Regions from separate parts of the Streptomyces sp. NPDC057638 genome, predicted to be linked through region 2. Evidence: predicted binding sites of a transcription regulator. Region 2 holds the regulator's gene; the other holds the start of a gene.
What was found. Region 2 encodes HrcA, which represses chaperone genes, less so after heat shock. Its sites were predicted from a motif close to TTNGCACTCNGNNNNNCNGAGTGCNAA; they were not measured.
Positions count from the first base shown of each region.

Region 1: a site for HrcA is predicted at 2,682-2,708, ahead of groES (co-chaperone GroES). Genes of this name have one in related genera too.

Region 1 is NZ_JBHVHF010000436.1:107-5,019, reverse strand. Features, by position in the region: gene ACFVIM_RS32725 (SAM-dependent methyltransferase) at 49-1,239, opposite strand; gene ACFVIM_RS32720 (polysaccharide deacetylase family protein) at 1,528-2,484, shown strand; gene groES (co-chaperone GroES) at 2,856-3,164, shown strand; gene groL (chaperonin GroEL) at 3,269-4,891, shown strand.
Region 2 is NZ_JBHVHF010000150.1:73-11,035, forward strand. Features, by position in the region: gene dnaJ (molecular chaperone DnaJ) at 3-1,139, opposite strand; gene hrcA (heat-inducible transcriptional repressor HrcA) at 1,140-2,165, opposite strand; gene ACFVIM_RS20380 (MBL fold metallo-hydrolase) at 2,338-3,087, shown strand; gene ACFVIM_RS20385 (DUF3097 domain-containing protein) at 3,268-4,080, shown strand; gene hemW (radical SAM family heme chaperone HemW) at 4,160-5,392, opposite strand; gene ACFVIM_RS20395 (AMP-dependent synthetase/ligase) at 5,546-7,435, opposite strand; gene lepA (translation elongation factor 4) at 7,843-9,708, opposite strand; gene rpsT (30S ribosomal protein S20) at 9,949-10,215, shown strand.

The DNA.
Region 1 (4,913 bases), on a different contig from region 2:
AGGCCTGGTGGGGGTCCCCCGGGCGGAGCCTGGGGGAGAGAAGAGCCGCTAAACGGCCGCCGGGAGCGGGTGCCCCACCAGCATCGACGGCGCGCCCGCCACCCGGGTCAGGAAGACCGTCGCCGCGTTCGGGCCCTGCGGCCTCACCTTGCGCCGCAGTTCCTCCGGTTCCACCGCCGAGCCGCGCTTCTTCACCGTCAGGGTGCCGACCTCGCGTGCGCGCAGCAGGGCCTTGAGCCGCTTGAGGTTGAAGGGGAGGGTGTCGGTGATCTCGTACCCGGTGGCGTACGGCGTGGCGCGGGCCGCGTCGGCGGTGATGTACGCGATGGTCTCGTCGATCAGCCCGCCGTCGAGGTCCCGGGCGACCTCCGCGACCAGATGGGCCCGGATGACGGCGCCATCCGGTTCGTACAGATAGCGGCCGACGGGCCGTACGGCGGGGTCCGGCAGGCCGCCGCCGGTCAGCGAGTGCGGTCCGGGCAGCAGCGTGGCGCGGACGGCGGGGGAACCGGGCGGGAACGCCCCGTACCAGAGCACGGCTTCCTTGACATCGCCCCCGTCGGAGATCCACTCCGCGCGGAAGTCACCGGGGATCCGCTCGTGCGGGATGCCGGGGGCGATCTTCAGCGCCGCGACGGGGTGGGTACGGGCGGCCGAGAGCGCCCAGGACAGGGGCGGGGAGTACGCCTCCGGGTCGAAGATCCTGCCCCGGCCGCCCCGGCGGGCGGGGTCCACGAAGACGGCGTCGCAGCCCGTGGTGTCGGTCTCCGTGACATCGGCGCACCGCACCTCGATCAGTTCGGCCAGGCCGAGGGCCTCGGCGTTGGCGCGGACGACGGCCGAGGTCAGCGGGTCACGGTCGACGGCCAGGACCTGGACGCCCGCGCGGGCCAGGGCGATGGCGTCACCGCCGACCCCGCTGCACAGGTCCGCCACGCGGCGCACCCCCAGCGCCGCGAACCGGGCGGCGCGGTAGGCGGCGACGGACCGGCGGGTCGCCTGCTCCACGCCGTGGGGCGTGAAGTACATGCGGTGGGCGTCCTCCGCGCCGAACTTCGCCACCGCGCGCTGCCGCAGCCTCGCCTGGCCGAGCGCGGCCGAGACCAGGTCGGCGGGGTGGTCACGGCGGAGCCGGGTGGCGAGGGCCAGCTCCTGGGCGGGGTCATGGTCGCGGAGGGCGGCGAGCAGGCTCTGGCCCTCGTCGGTCAGGAGCGCGGAGAGGTCGTTCACCCGGCCCATTGTGAGCCAGGGGCCAGTGGGTACCGCGCGCCGGAGGGGTTCTTCCGCGGGCGAGGGGGCGGGCCGGACGAAGGGCGAGGGGGCGGGCTGGGGCGGTGGCGGGCTGGTCGCGGGCCGGAGGGGTTCTTCCGCGGGCGAGGGGGCGGGCCGGAGCGCCGGTCGGAGCGACGACGGGAACGCCTTCGGGCCCCGGGCGGGGTTCCCGTGTGGGCCAGGCGGGGGACCGGGCCGCTCCGGGCGGCGCTGTCGGCCCGGTCCCGTGGATCCGTACTGACAGGATCCAGCGCCATGCAGCTTGTACGACAAAAAGGAAAAAAGACAACACATCCGAACGCCTCGCCACGGCACGGGATCCCGCGCCCCGGCGCCCTCGCCGCGGTGCTCCTGCTCGCCCTGCTCGGCTCGGCCTGCGCCGGGGACCCGCCCGACGGGCGCGACGGCGCACGGCCGGGGGACGGTCAGCGGGCGGAGCGCAAGGAGGGCGCGGGCGGCGCGCCCGTCTCCTACGCCGAGCGGGTGAAGCGCTCCCAGGCCGCACGGGCGGTCGCGGCCAAGAAGTGGGGCCTGGAGCGGATCCCGCTGCCCGCGCCGCCGCCCCCGTCGGTGAAACCGGCGCTGACCACCCGCAAGGGCTTCGAGGTGGAAGGCGGCGAGGTGCTGCCGCCGGTCTTCACCACCGTGCCGGTCAAGGAGCGTGTGGTCTTCCTGACCATCGACGACGGCGCCGAGAAGGACCCCGACCTGCTGCGGATGATGTCCGAGCTCCAGATCCCCTACAGCTCCTTCCTCAGCGACTACCTGATCAACGACAACTACGGCTACTTCCGGGAGATGCGCGACCGGGGCGTCGCGCTCCACAACCACACCCTCAACCACCGCTATATGCCGGGCCTGACGTACACCGAGCAGAAACAGGAGATCTGCGGCCAGCAGGGCAATCTCCAGAAGCTGTACGGAAAGCGCCCCCCGCTCTTCCGTCCGCCCTACGGCAACTACAACGAGGACACGCTGCGCGCCGCCCAGCAGTGCGGGATCAAGGCCGTGCCGCTCTGGGCCGCGGAGGCGTTCCCGGACCACATGGAGTGGCGCGAGTGGGACCGGGACCTGCACCCGGGTGACATCATCCTCACCCACTTCCGCGGGCCCTCCGACTGGGAGGGCACCATGCCCGACATGATCCGCCAGGTGATGAAGACGGTCACGGAGAAGGGGTACGCGGTCGCCCGCCTGGAGGACTACGTCTGACGGGCCCGCCCACCCGCGTCGGCCCCGGGCCGCCGGGACGCCCCGCCCGGCCCCTGCCCGCGCATCGGTCCGGGCGCCGCGCATGGGTCCCGGCACCGTTCGCCGGTTCGGGTACCGTCCACCGGTTCGGGCGCCCCGCATGGGTCCCGGCTCCCGGCCGTCCGACCGCCTCCGTTCGCGCCATGTGAGGCGACGCATTGGCACTCCGCTTGACCGAGTGCTAATCGCGGTCATAGTCTCGGCTCTGGCACTCCCCAATGGAGAGTGCCAGACACAGCGACGGGCAGGTCCGGCACCCGCGACGACGGATCCACCTGGTCGCCACCTCAGACAGTTAACCCCGTGAGATCTCCGAAGGGGGAGGTCGGATCGTGACGACCACCAGCTCCAAGGTTGCCATCAAGCCGCTCGAGGACCGCATCGTGGTCCAGCCGCTCGACGCCGAGCAGACCACGGCCTCTGGCCTGGTCATCCCGGACACCGCGAAGGAGAAGCCCCAGGAGGGCGTCGTCCTCGCCGTGGGCCCGGGCCGCTTCGAGAACGGCGAGCGCCTGCCGCTCGACGTCAAGACCGGCGACGTCGTGCTCTACAGCAAGTACGGCGGCACCGAGGTGAAGTACAGCGGCGAGGAGTACCTCGTCCTCTCGGCCCGCGACGTGCTCGCGATCATCGAGAAGTAATTCACCCCGAGCAGCAACCGCTTTGAACGGCGCCCCTGGCCCCCGCCGCACACGTGGCCGGGTGGCAGGGGCGTCGTTCGTTCGAGAGGACTGAGAAGCCCACCATGGCGAAGATCCTGAAGTTCGACGAGGACGCCCGTCGCGCCCTGGAGCGCGGTGTCAACAAGCTTGCCGACGCGGTCAAGGTGACGATCGGCCCCCGTGGCCGCAACGTCGTCATCGACAAGAAGTTCGGCGCCCCCACCATCACCAACGACGGTGTCACCATCGCCCGTGAGGTCGAGGTCGACGACCCGTACGAGAACCTCGGCGCCCAGCTGGTGAAGGAGGTGGCGACCAAGACCAACGACATCGCTGGTGACGGCACCACCACCGCCACCGTGCTGGCCCAGGCCCTGGTCCGCGAGGGTCTGCGCAACGTCGCCGCCGGTGCCTCCCCGGCCGCCCTGAAGAAGGGCATCGACGCCGCGGTCAAGGCCGTCTCCGACGAGCTGCTCTCGACCGCCCGTCCGATCGAGGACAAGGCCGACATCGCCGCCGTCGCCGGTCTCTCCGCCCAGGACCCGCAGGTCGGTGAGCTCATCGGCGAGGCGATGGACAAGGTCGGCAAGGACGGCGTCATCACGGTCGAGGAGTCCAACACCTTCGGCCTGGAGCTGGACTTCACCGAGGGCATGGCCTTCGACAAGGGCTACCTCTCCCCGTACATGGTCACCGACCAGGAGCGGATGGAGGCCGTCCTCGACGACCCGTACATCCTGATCCACCAGGGCAAGATCGCCTCCATCCAGGACCTGCTGCCGCTGCTGGAGAAGGTCATCCAGGCCGGTGGCTCCAAGCCGCTGCTGATCATCGCCGAGGATGTCGAGGGCGAGGCGCTCTCCACCCTGGTCGTCAACAAGATCCGCGGCACCTTCAACGCGGTCGCCGTCAAGGCGCCCGGCTTCGGTGACCGCCGCAAGGCGATGCTCCAGGACATGGCCATCCTCACGGGTGCCACCGTCATCGCCGAGGAGGTCGGCCTCAAGCTCGACCAGGCCGGTCTGGACGTGCTGGGTTCCGCCCGCCGTGTCACGGTCACCAAGGACGACACGACCATCGTCGACGGCGGCGGCAGCTCCGAGGACGTCGTGGGCCGCGTCGCCCAGATCAAGGCCGAGATCGAGTCCACCGACTCGGACTGGGACCGCGAGAAGCTCCAGGAGCGCCTCGCCAAGCTCGCCGGTGGCGTCTGCGTCATCCGGGTCGGCGCCGCCACCGAGGTGGAGCTGAAGGAGAAGAAGCACCGTCTGGAGGACGCCATCTCCGCGACCCGCGCCGCGGTCGAGGAGGGCATCGTCTCCGGTGGTGGCTCCGCGCTGGTCCACGCCGCCAAGATCCTTGAGGACAACCTCGGCAAGGACGGCGACGAGGCCACCGGTGTCTCCGTGGTCCGCCGTGCCGCCGTCGAGCCGCTGCGCTGGATCGCGGAGAACGCCGGCCTGGAGGGCTACGTCATCGTCTCCAAGGTCGCCGAGCTGGAGACCGGCCAGGGCTACAACGCCGCCACCGCCGAGTACGGCGACCTGGTGAAGGCCGGTGTCATCGACCCGGTCAAGGTCACCCGCTCCGCCCTGGAGAACGCCGCCTCCATCGCCTCCCTGCTGCTCACGACCGAGACCCTGGTCGTCGAGAAGCCGGCCGAGGACGAGGCTGACGCGGGCCACGGCCACGGTCACTCCCACTGACACCCCCTCCCACCGCCGACCG
Region 2 (10,963 bases):
CCTCAGCGGCCGTTGAACGCGTCCTTCAGGCGGGAGAACAGCCCCTGCTGGCCGGGCTGGAACTGGCCCATCGGCCGCTCCTCACCCCGCAGCTTCGCCAGCTCCCGCAGCAGTCGCTCCTGCTCCGGGTCCAGCTTGCTCGGCGTCATGACCTCCACATGCACGATGAGGTCACCCCGCCCGCCACCGCGCAGATGGGTCACACCGCGCCCATGGAGGGGGATCGACTGTCCCGACTGGGTCCCCGGCCGGATGTCGACCTCCTCCATCCCGTCCAGGGTCTCCAGCGGCACCTTGGTGCCGAGCGCCCCGGCCGTCATGGGGATGGTCACGGTGCAGTGCAGATCGTCGCCGCGCCGCTGGAACACGGGGTGCGCGACCTCGTGGATCTCCACATAGAGGTCTCCGGCGGGCCCGCCACCGGGTCCGACCTCGCCCTCTCCGGCGAGCTGGATCCGGGTGCCGTTGTCGACGCCCGCGGGGATCTTGACGGTGAGGGTCCGGCGCGACCGTACCCGGCCGTCGCCCGCGCACTCGGGGCACGGCGTGGGGACCACGGTTCCGAAGCCCTGGCACTGCGGGCAGGGCCGCGAGGTCATGACCTGCCCCAGGAAGGAGCGGGTCACCTGGGAGACCTCGCCCCGGCCCCGGCACATGTCACAGGTCTGGGCGGAGGTCCCGGGCGCCGCGCCCTCGCCGCTGCACGTGGTGCAGACGACGGCGGTGTCGACCTGGATCTCCTTGGTGGTGCCGAACGCGGCCTCGCTCAGCTCGATGTCCAGACGGATCATCGCGTCCTGGCCGCGCCGGGTGCGCGAACGGGGGCCGCGCTGGGACGCCGTACCGAAGAAGGCGTCCATGATGTCCGAGAAGTTGCCGAAGCCCCCGGCGCCGAAGCCTCCGGCGCCCGCGCCCCCGGCCTGGGACAGGGGGTCGCCACCGAGGTCGTAGACCTGCTTCTTCTGCGGGTCCGACAACACCTCGTAGGCGGCGTTGATCTCCTTGAAGCGCTCCTGCGTCTTCGGATCGGGATTGACGTCCGGGTGCAGCTCTCTCGCGAGCCTCCGGAACGCCTTCTTGATCTCGTCCTGGGACGCGTCGCGGCGTACGCCGAGTACGGCGTAGTAGTCCGTGGCCACTTACGACTCCGCCAGGATCTGTCCGACGTAACGTGCCACTGCGCGTACCGCTCCCATCGTTCCGGGGTAGTCCATGCGGGTCGGTCCGACCACGCCGAGTTTGGCGACAGCCTCGTCGCCGGAACCGTAGCCAACGGAGACTACGGAGGTTGCGTTCAGTCCCTCATGGGCGTTCTCATGACCAATACGGACGGTCATACCCATACCGCCCGACTCCTTGGCCTCACCGAGGAGCTTCAGCAGCACCACATGCTCCTCCAGCGCCTCCAGCACCGGCCGGATGGTCAGCGGGAAGTCATGGCCGAAGCGGGTGAGATTGGCGGTGCCGCCGATCATCAGCCGTTCCTCGGTCTCCTCGACCAGAGTCTCCAGCAGGGTGGAGAGGACGGTGGAGACGGTGCCCCGGTCCTCCGGTTCGAAGGATTCGGGCAGGTCCTGCACCAGCTGGGGCACATCGGCGAACCGCCGCCCCACCACCCGGCTGTTGAGCCGGGCCCGCAGATCGGCGAGCGCGGCCTCACCGAACGGAGCCGGACAGTCCACCATCCGCTGCTCGACCCGTCCGGTGTCCGTGATCAGCACCAGCATCAGCCGCGCCGGCGCCAGCGAGAGCAGCTCGACATGGCGGACCGTGGACCGGGTGAGCGAGGGGTACTGCACGACGGCGACCTGCCGGGTGAGCTGCGCCAGCAGCCGCACCGTACGGCCGACGACATCGTCGAGGTCGACCGCGCCGTCGAGGAAGTTCTGGATCGCCCGCCGCTCGGGCGCCGACATCGGCTTGACCCCGGCGAGCTTGTCGACGAAGAGGCGGTACCCCTTGTCGGTGGGGATCCGCCCGGCGCTGGTGTGCGGCTGGGCGATGAAGCCCTCCTCCTCCAGCGCCGCCATGTCGTTGCGGACGGTGGCGGGTGAGACGCCGAGCTGGTGGCGCTCGGTGAGCGCCTTGGAGCCGACGGGCTCCTCCGTACCGACGTAGTCCTGGACGATGGCGCGCAGAACATCGAGTCTGCGTTGGCTGAGCATCGCGCGCACCTCCAGCGTGCCCCTCGGTGTCTGCTCCGTGACGCCTGGCACTCGCGGGGGCCGAGTGCCAGGATTTCTCCGTGCCAGTGTACGGCCGTGAGGTACGGGCCTAGCAAGGGTGACCGGCCACCCTACCCGCGACCTCGCTGGTCGACGCCGCTAGCGTCACCCCATGAACGTCAGTTGGGAAGACCACGGCGCGAGACCGTGGGAAGAACACGGCTGGGAGCGGCTGGCCGACGGCGTGGGGCGGCGCAGACTCCCCGGCTGGGACGCGACCTGCGGACTGATCGCCGGGACGGAGGGCGCCCTCCTCGTCGACACCGGGTCCACCCTGCGTGAGGGCGCCGAGCTGCGCGCCCAGGCGGAGGCCATCCTCGGTGGCCGGAGGGTGACGCACATCGCACTCACCCACCCCCATTTCGACCATGTCCTCGGCACCGCCGTCTTCGCGGGCGCCGAGGTGTTCGGCGCGGTCGGCGTCGACTCCCTGCTGACCCGCGAACGGGAGGCGCTGCGCGCCGACGCCGTACGGTACGGAGTCGGCGAGGCCGAGGCGGACGAGGCGGCCGAACTCCTGGTCGCCCCGCGCCATCTGGTCTCCGGCGAACGCGTCCTGGACCTCGGCGGCCGTCAGGTGCTGCTGGCGAACGTGGGCCCCGGCCATACCGCCCATGACCTCGCCGTGCTGGTCGCGGGCGGTCCCGAGGTGGTCTTCTGCGGCGATCTGGTGGAGGAGTCGGGCGAGCCCCAGGCGGGCCCGGACGCCCTCGGCGCCCGCTGGCCCGCCGCCCTGGACCGGCTGCTCTCCCTGGGCGGGGAGGACGCGCTGTACGTACCGGGGCACGGCGCCGTCGTCGACGCCGCCTTCGTACGACGGCAGCGGGACGCCTTGGCGGAACGCTTCGGCAGCGCCGGGTGAGGCAGGGCGAGGCGAGACAGCGCCGGGTAGCGCGGGGCGGGACAGGCCGGAACGACGTACGGCTCGGTAACGCACGACGGCGTGACGTACGAAGGCATCACGGCGTGACGCGCGGCGGCATCACGGCCGTACGGACGCGTCCGGCGGCCGACCCCGCCGGGCGGCGGCACAATGGCGCCCATGCGCAGCAGGTATGACAGCCCGGATCTGACCCCGCCGTGGAAGCGGACGGCCGCCGTCCCCGAGGTGGCGGCCGAGCCCGATCTCGTGGTGGAGGAGGTCGCCACCGGCTTCTGTGGCGCGGTGGTGGGGTGCGAGGCGGGCACCGTGACCCTGGAGGACCGTTTCGGCAAGCATCGGGTCTTCCCGCTGGAGCCACGGGGCTTCCTGCTCGACGGCGCGGTGGTGACCCTGGTCCGCCCGACCGGACCCACCCGGCCCGCACCCCCGGCCCGTACCGCCTCGGGCTCGATCGCCGTGCCCGGCGCACGGGCCCGGGTGGCGCGCGCGGGCCGGATCTATGTGGAGGGGCGCCACGACGCCGAGCTGGTCGAACGGGTCTGGGGCGACGATCTGCGGATCGAGGGCGTGGTGGTGGAGTACCTGGAGGGGGTGGACGATCTGCCCGCCGTCGTCGCGGCCTTCTCCCCCGGCCCGGACGCCCGGCTGGGGGTGCTGGTGGACCATCTGGTGCCGGGCTCGAAGGAGTACCGGATCGCCCAGGCGGTCACCGGCCCCGATGTGCTGGTGACGGGCCACCCGTTCGTGGACGTGTGGCAGGCGGTGAAGCCGTCCGCGCTGTCCATCGCGGCCTGGCCGAGGATCCCCCACGGCCAGGACTGGAAGACGGGCGTCTGCCGGGCCCTGGGCTGGCCCGAGCAGACGGGCGCCGCCTGGCAGCACATCCTCTCCCGGGTCCACTCGTACAAGGACCTGGAGCCGGAGCTGCTGGGCCGCGTCGAGGAGCTGATCGACTTCGTGACGGCCCCCTGACAGGAGGCGGGGCCGGACGGCGGGTCCCGCCAGGTTCCGTTGGGTCCCGCAAGGCCGCACTAGGCCCCGCCAGGTCCCGTTAGTCGACCAGATCCCGTACCACCGCGTCCGCCAGGAGCCGGCCCCGCAGGGTGAGGACGCCCCGGCCCTCCTCGTACGCGCCGTCCTCCAGGAGTCCGTCCGCGAGCGCCGTCCGGGCGGCGGTGAGTCCGGCCGGGCGCAGCAGCGAGAGCGGTACGCCCTCGCGCAGCCGCAGCTCCAGCAGGACGCGCTCGACGCGGCGGTCCTCGGCGGAGAGGACCTCGCGGCCCGCGCCCGGGGTACGGCCCTCGGCCAGGGCCGCCGCGTAGGCGCCGGGGTGCTTCACGTTCCACCAGCGCACTCCGCCGACATGGCTGTGGGCCCCGGGGCCCGCGCCCCACCAGTCGGCGCCGCGCCAGTACAGCTCGTTATGGCGGCAGCGGCCGGCCTCCGTACGGGACCAGTTCGACACCTCGTACCAGGAGTAACCGGCCTCGGCGAGCAGCTCGTCCGCGATCAGATAGCGGTCGGCGTGGACATCGTCGTCGGTCATGGGCACCTCGCCGCGCCGGATGCGCCGGGCCAGCTGGGTGCCCTCCTCGACGATCAGCGCGTAGGCGGAGATGTGATCGGGTCCGGCGCCGACGGCGGCGGTGAGGGAGGCGCGCCAGTCGTCGTCGCTCTCACCCGGGGTGCCGTAGATGAGATCGAGGTTCACATGCTCGAACCCGGCGGCGCGGGCCTCGGCGACACACGCCTCCGGACGGCCGGGGGTGTGGGTGCGGTCGAGGATCTTGAGCACATGGGGGCGGGCGCTCTGCATCCCGAAGGAGATCCGGTTGAAGCCCCCGGCCCGCAGCTCGGCCAGATACTCCGGGTTCACCGACTCGGGGTTGGCCTCGGTGGTGACCTCCGCGCCCGGCGCGAGGCCGAACTCCTCCCGTACCGCCGTCACCATCGCCACCAGGTCGGCGGCGGCCAGCAGGGTCGGGGTGCCCCCGCCGACGAAGATCGTCTGGACCGGGCGGGGGTCGTCGCCCAGCACCGTGCGGGCCAGGCGCACCTCCTCGGCGAGCGTCTGCGCGTAGTTGTCCCGCGAGGCCAGCACACCGCCGGAACCGCGCAGCTCACTGGCGGTGTAGGTGTTGAAGTCGCAGTAGCCGCAGCGGGTGGCGCAGTACGGCACGTGCAGATAGAACGCGAGCGGCCGCTGACCGGCCCCGTCGAGGGCGGACGCGGGGAGCGCCCCGCCCTCGGGCAGGGGTTCGCCGTCAGGGAGTACGGAAGGCATGCCCCCCATTCTCCGCCATGGCCGGGCGAAACCTTTCCGCCCGGCCTGGCCCGCGCGACGACAGGGGTGTCCGGACCGCCAGAGGACCGGGAGAGGACCGGGAGAGGACCGGCACGGCGGCGTCCGCACGGGTGGCCCCGGCGGTCCGCGCGGCTACGCCTCCCGTGACCCCGCGTACATCTCCTCGATCAGATGCGTGAACTGGCGCTCCACCGCCGGACGCTTCAGCTTGAGGCTGGGCGTCAGATCGCCGTGCTCCACATCGAGGTCCCGCGGCAGCAGCCGGAACTTCTTGATCGTCTGCCAGCGCTGGAGTCCCCCGTTGAGGCGGTCCACATAGCCCTGGACCAGCTCGCTCGTGGCGGGCGCGGCGAGCACCTCGGCGTAGGAGCGGCCCTCCAGGCCGTGCTCCTTGGCCCAGCCCAGGAGGGTGGGCTCGTCGAGCGCGATCAGCGCCGTGCAGAAGTTACGGTCGGCGCCGATGACCAGGATGTTGGAGACGAACGGGCAGATCGCCTTGAACTGGATCTCCACCTCCGTCGGGGCGATGTACTTGCCGCCGGAGGTCTTGATCAGGTCCTTCTTGCGGTCGGTGATCCGCAGATAGCCGTCGGGGGAGAGTTCGCCGATGTCACCGGTGTGGAGCCAGCCGTCGGACTCCAGCACCTCGGCGGTCTCCTTGGGGAGCCCGTGGTAGCCCGCCATGATTCCCGGGCCGCGCAGCAGGACCTCGCCGTCCTCCGCGATCCGCACCTCGGTTCCGGGCAGCGGCTTGCCGACCGTGCCGGTGCGGTAGGCCTCGCCCGGGTTGACGAACGAGGCGGCGCTGGACTCCGTCAGTCCATAGCCCTCCAGGATGTGGATCCCGGCGCCGGAGAAGAAGTAGCCGATCTCCGGTGAGAGCGCGGCGGAGCCGGAGACGGCGGCGCGCAGCCGGCCGCCGAAGGCGTCGCGCAGCTTGGCGTAGACAAGGGTGTCGGCGACCTTGTGCTTGGCCCGCAGCGCGAAGGGCGCGCTGGCCACGCCGGTACGGCGGAAGCTGTCCTGGCTGGCCTTGGCGTACTCACGCGCCACGTCGGCCGCCCAGCGGAAGATCTTGTACTTGGCCGGGCCGCCCGCGCGCGCCTTGGCCGCCACCCCGTTGTAGACCTTCTCGAAGATCCGCGGCACGGCGGCCATATAGGTGGGCTGTACCACCGGAAGGTTCTCGATGATCTTGTCGATCCGGCCGTCGACGGCGGTCACATGGCCCACCTCGATATGACCGGAGGTGAGGACCTTGCCGAAGACATGGGCCAGCGGCAGCCAGAGGTACTGGATGTCCTCCTTGCTCAGCAGCCCGGTCCCGGCGATGGCCTTGGCCATATACGACCAGTTGTCGTGCGCCAGCCGCACACCCTTGGGGCGGCCGGTGGTGCCGGAGGTGTAGATGAGGGTGGCGAGCTGATCCCGGGTGATCGCGCCGACGCGCTCCTTCACGGCCTCGGGATGGCTCTCCTGGTACTGCGCCCCGCGCTGCTCCAGCTCGGCGAGGGTGAGCACCCAGCCGTCGGGGTCCGCGGGGTCCTCGGTCACACCCTCCGCGTCGATGACGACGACATGCGCCAGCTCGGGCAGCTCGGCCCGGCGCTCACGCACCTTGGCGAGCTGGGAGGCGTCCTCCGCGATAAGGACCCGGCTGCCGGAGTCGGAGAGGATGTACGCCGACTCCTCCGCGTTGGTCGAGGGATAGACGGTGGTCGTGGCACCACCCGCGCACATGACGCCGAGGTCGGCCAGGATCCACTCGATCCGGGTGGCGGACAGGAGCGCGACCCGGTCCTCGGCGGCCACTCCGATGGCGATCAGCCCGGCCGCGATGGCATAGACCCGCTCGGCGGTCCCGGCCCAGCTCAGCGACTTCCAGTCGTCGGGGCCCTGCCCGGTGGCGGACGGAACCGGGTAGCGGAATGCCTCCGCGTCCGGCGTCGCCGCCACGCGCTCGCCGAACAGGGTCGCCACCGACGGCGGCCGGTTCTCGATCAGGGTCTTTGTGTCGCTCACGACGTCCTCCGGGCCTGCGGCAGCACTGCACGACTGGCTGGGTTTCTAACTGGCGAGTAACCATTGAGCCGCGATCAGAGTAAAGCGCCCCGCCCCACCACGTAAGGCCCCGCGACCCCCTGCTTCGCGTGAACGGACCGGCTCCCGCCGGTGATGTCCGCACACCGTCCCACCGGCGTCGGCGCGCTGTCCGGCCCGCCGGGCCCGCCCGTCGGCGGCCGCCACGGGCCCTTCCGCACGGCCCGTCCGGCGGTGAACACCCGCCGGACGCGGGGCCCTGTGACGGGTTCCGGCCGGCGGCCGGCCCGGCACCCCTGACGCGACAGGGGGTGGGGTTCGGCACCCTCCACGGTGGGTGTCCGGCCCGCCGTGGCGGGCCGAACACCGTGACCGCGACAGATGGGGGGCTACTTCTTCTTGCCCCCGCCGTCATCACTGGAGAGGACCGCGATGAAGGCGTCCTGCGGCACCTCCACACTGCCCACCATCTTCATCCGCTTCTTGCCTTCCTTCTGCTTCTCCAGCAGCTTCCGCTTACGCGAGATGTCACCGCCGTAACACTTCGCGAGCACGTCCTTGCGGATCGCGCGGATGGTCTCGCGGGCGATCACCCGGGAACCGATCGCCGCCTGCACCGGCACCTCGAACGCCTGCCGGGGGATCAGCTCCTTGAGCTTGGCGACCAGCCGCACCCCGTACGCGTAAGCCTGGTCGCGGTGGGTGATCGCCGAGAAGGCGTCCACCTTGTCGCCGTGGAGCAGGATGTCCACCTTGACCAGCTGGGCGCTCTGCTCACCGGTGGGCTCGTAGTCCAGCGAGGCATAGCCCCGGGTCTTGGACTTCAGCTGGTCGAAGAAGTCGAAGACGATCTCCGCGAGGGGGAGGGTGTAGCGGATCTCCACCCGGTCCTCGGAGAGGTAGTCCATGCCGAGCAGGGTGCCCCGGCGGGTCTGGCAGAGCTCCATGATCGAGCCGATGAACTCACTGGGGGCCAGGATCGTGGCCCGCACCACCGGCTCGTGGACCTCCTGGATCTTGCCCTCGGGGAACTCGCTCGGGTTGGTGACCGTGTGCTCCGTGTCGTCCTCCATGACGACGCGGTAGACCACGTTGGGCGCGGTCGCGATCAGGTCGAGACCGAACTCCCGCTCCAGCCGCTCACGGATCACATCGAGGTGCAGCAGCCCGAGGAAGCCCACCCGGAAACCGAAGCCGAGCGCGGCCGAGGTCTCCGGCTCGTAGACCAGCGCGGCATCGTTGAGCTGGAGCTTGTCCAGCGCGTCCCGCAGCTCGGGGTAGTCGGAGCCGTCCAGCGGATAGAGCCCGGAGAACACCATGGGCTTGGGGTCCTTGTACCCGCCGAGCGGCTCGGTGGCGCCCTTGATCTGCTGGGTGATGGTGTCGCCGACCTTGGACTGGCGGACGTCCTTCACACCCGTGATCAGATAGCCGACCTCGCCGACGCCCAGGCCGTCGGCCGGGAGCATCTCGGGCGAGTTGGTGCCGATCTCCAGCAGCTCATGGGTGGCACCGGTCGACATCATCCGGATCCGCTCGCGCTTGCCGAGCTTGCCGTCGACGACTCGTACGTAGGTGACCACGCCCCGGTACGAGTCATAGACCGAGTCGAAGATCATGGCCCGCGCGGGGGCGTCCGCGACACCGACGGGCGCGGGCACCTCGCGGACCACCCGGTCCAGCAGCGCCTCCACACCCATGCCGGTCTTGGCCGAGACCTTGAGGACGTCATCCGGCTCACACCCGACCAGGTTCGCCAGCTCCTCGGAGAACTTCTCCGGCTGCGCGGCGGGCAGGTCGATCTTGTTCAGCACCGGCACGATGGTGAGGTCGTTCTCCATCGCCAGATACAGGTTGGCGAGGGTCTGCGCCTCGATGCCCTGGGCGGCGTCCACCAGCAGGACCGTGCCCTCACAGGCGGCGAGGGAACGGGACACCTCATAGGTGAAGTCCACGTGACCCGGCGTGTCGATCATGTTCAGGATGTGAGTCCTGCCCTGGTCGGGCCCCTCGCTGGGGGCCCAGGGCAGACGGACCGCCTGGGACTTGATCGTGATGCCTCGCTCGCGCTCGATATCCATGCGGTCGAGGTACTGAGCGCGCATCTGCCGCTGCTCGACCACACCGGTCAGCTGGAGCATCCGGTCGGCGAGCGTCGACTTGCCGTGGTCGATGTGCGCGATGATGCAGAAATTGCGGATCAGCGCCGGGTCGGTACGGCTCGGCTCGGGCACGTTGGGAGGAGTCGCGGGCACGCAGGGTCCTGATTCTTGAGACGGCGGGCGTCTCGTCTCGGGCGATGGCGGATCGATACGTAGCCCCTATGGTCCCACGCGCACGGAACTGCGCTCGGTTTGGGCCACCCGGAAGGCTGCTGGTAGCCTGACTAGCTGTGTCTCATGTCCATGGCGTCCCGCCGTGGTGGTGGCCCTCGGTCTCGCACCGGAGCACCTGAGGCATACACCAAGATCAATCGAACCTGAGAAGGCTCTTTCGTGGCGAACATCAAGTCCCAGATCAAGCGGAACAAGACGAACGAGAAGGCGCGCCTGCGCAACAAGGCCGTCAAGTCCTCGCTCAAGACCGCGATCCGCAAGGCCCGCGAGGCCGTCGCGGCCGGCGACGTCGAGAAGGCCGGCGTGGCCGCTCGCGAGGCCGCCCGCAAGCTCGACAAGGCCGTCTCCAAGGGCGTCATCCACAAGAACGCCGCCGCCAACAAGAAGTCGGCGCTGGCTGCCAAGGTCTCCTCCCTCCAGGGCTGAGTTCCGTCGTGGTAACGCCCCGGGGGTGACCCCGGAGCCCCGGCACCCGGCCCCAGCGGCCGAGCGCCACACTGCTTGATCGCCGGCGGGGACCCGAGCGGGCCCTCTCTTCCGCTCCCCTTCCGGCCCCCTGACTCGCGCTTGAACAGCGTTCGCCACGCGAGCGCGAGCCACCCAGCACCACCTCAGAGGCCCTCGTTCCCTCCCCGCCCTTCCCCAGGCCGGGCCGGGGACGAGGGCCTCTGTCCTGTATGGAGGACACCACGGGCCCGGCCCGGCGTCGCATGAAACGGGCCCGGACCGACGCGTCACCGAGACGCGCGGTGGCACCCACGGCGCTCGCGGCCCGGACCAGCCCCACGCCGACTCCGGCCCCAGCACTCAGCGGACCACCCCGGGCCGGCGGCAGGCGCGGCCACCGTGACACGCCCTCCCTCATGGCACCGGACCCCGGCGACGGCCCCGCGCGCCCCGAGGCCGGAGTCCAGCCCCGCGCAGGGCGCCACGCACCCCGGAACGGGCCACCCCGCCGCCCAAGCACCGAGGCGAACCCGCCTCAGCTCCCATCCCGGGGCCCGCCACACTCCCCCGGCCACCCCGCACCGGACCGCCACGCCCGGCGGTGACCCGCTCCGCACGACTCGTCCCGGGCTCAACCGGCCAGACCGGCAGGGCCGGGTCCGGCCCCGTACAGACCCGCGCCCCTACGGCCACACGCACGGCCCTCGGCGGCGATACACATGCGCCA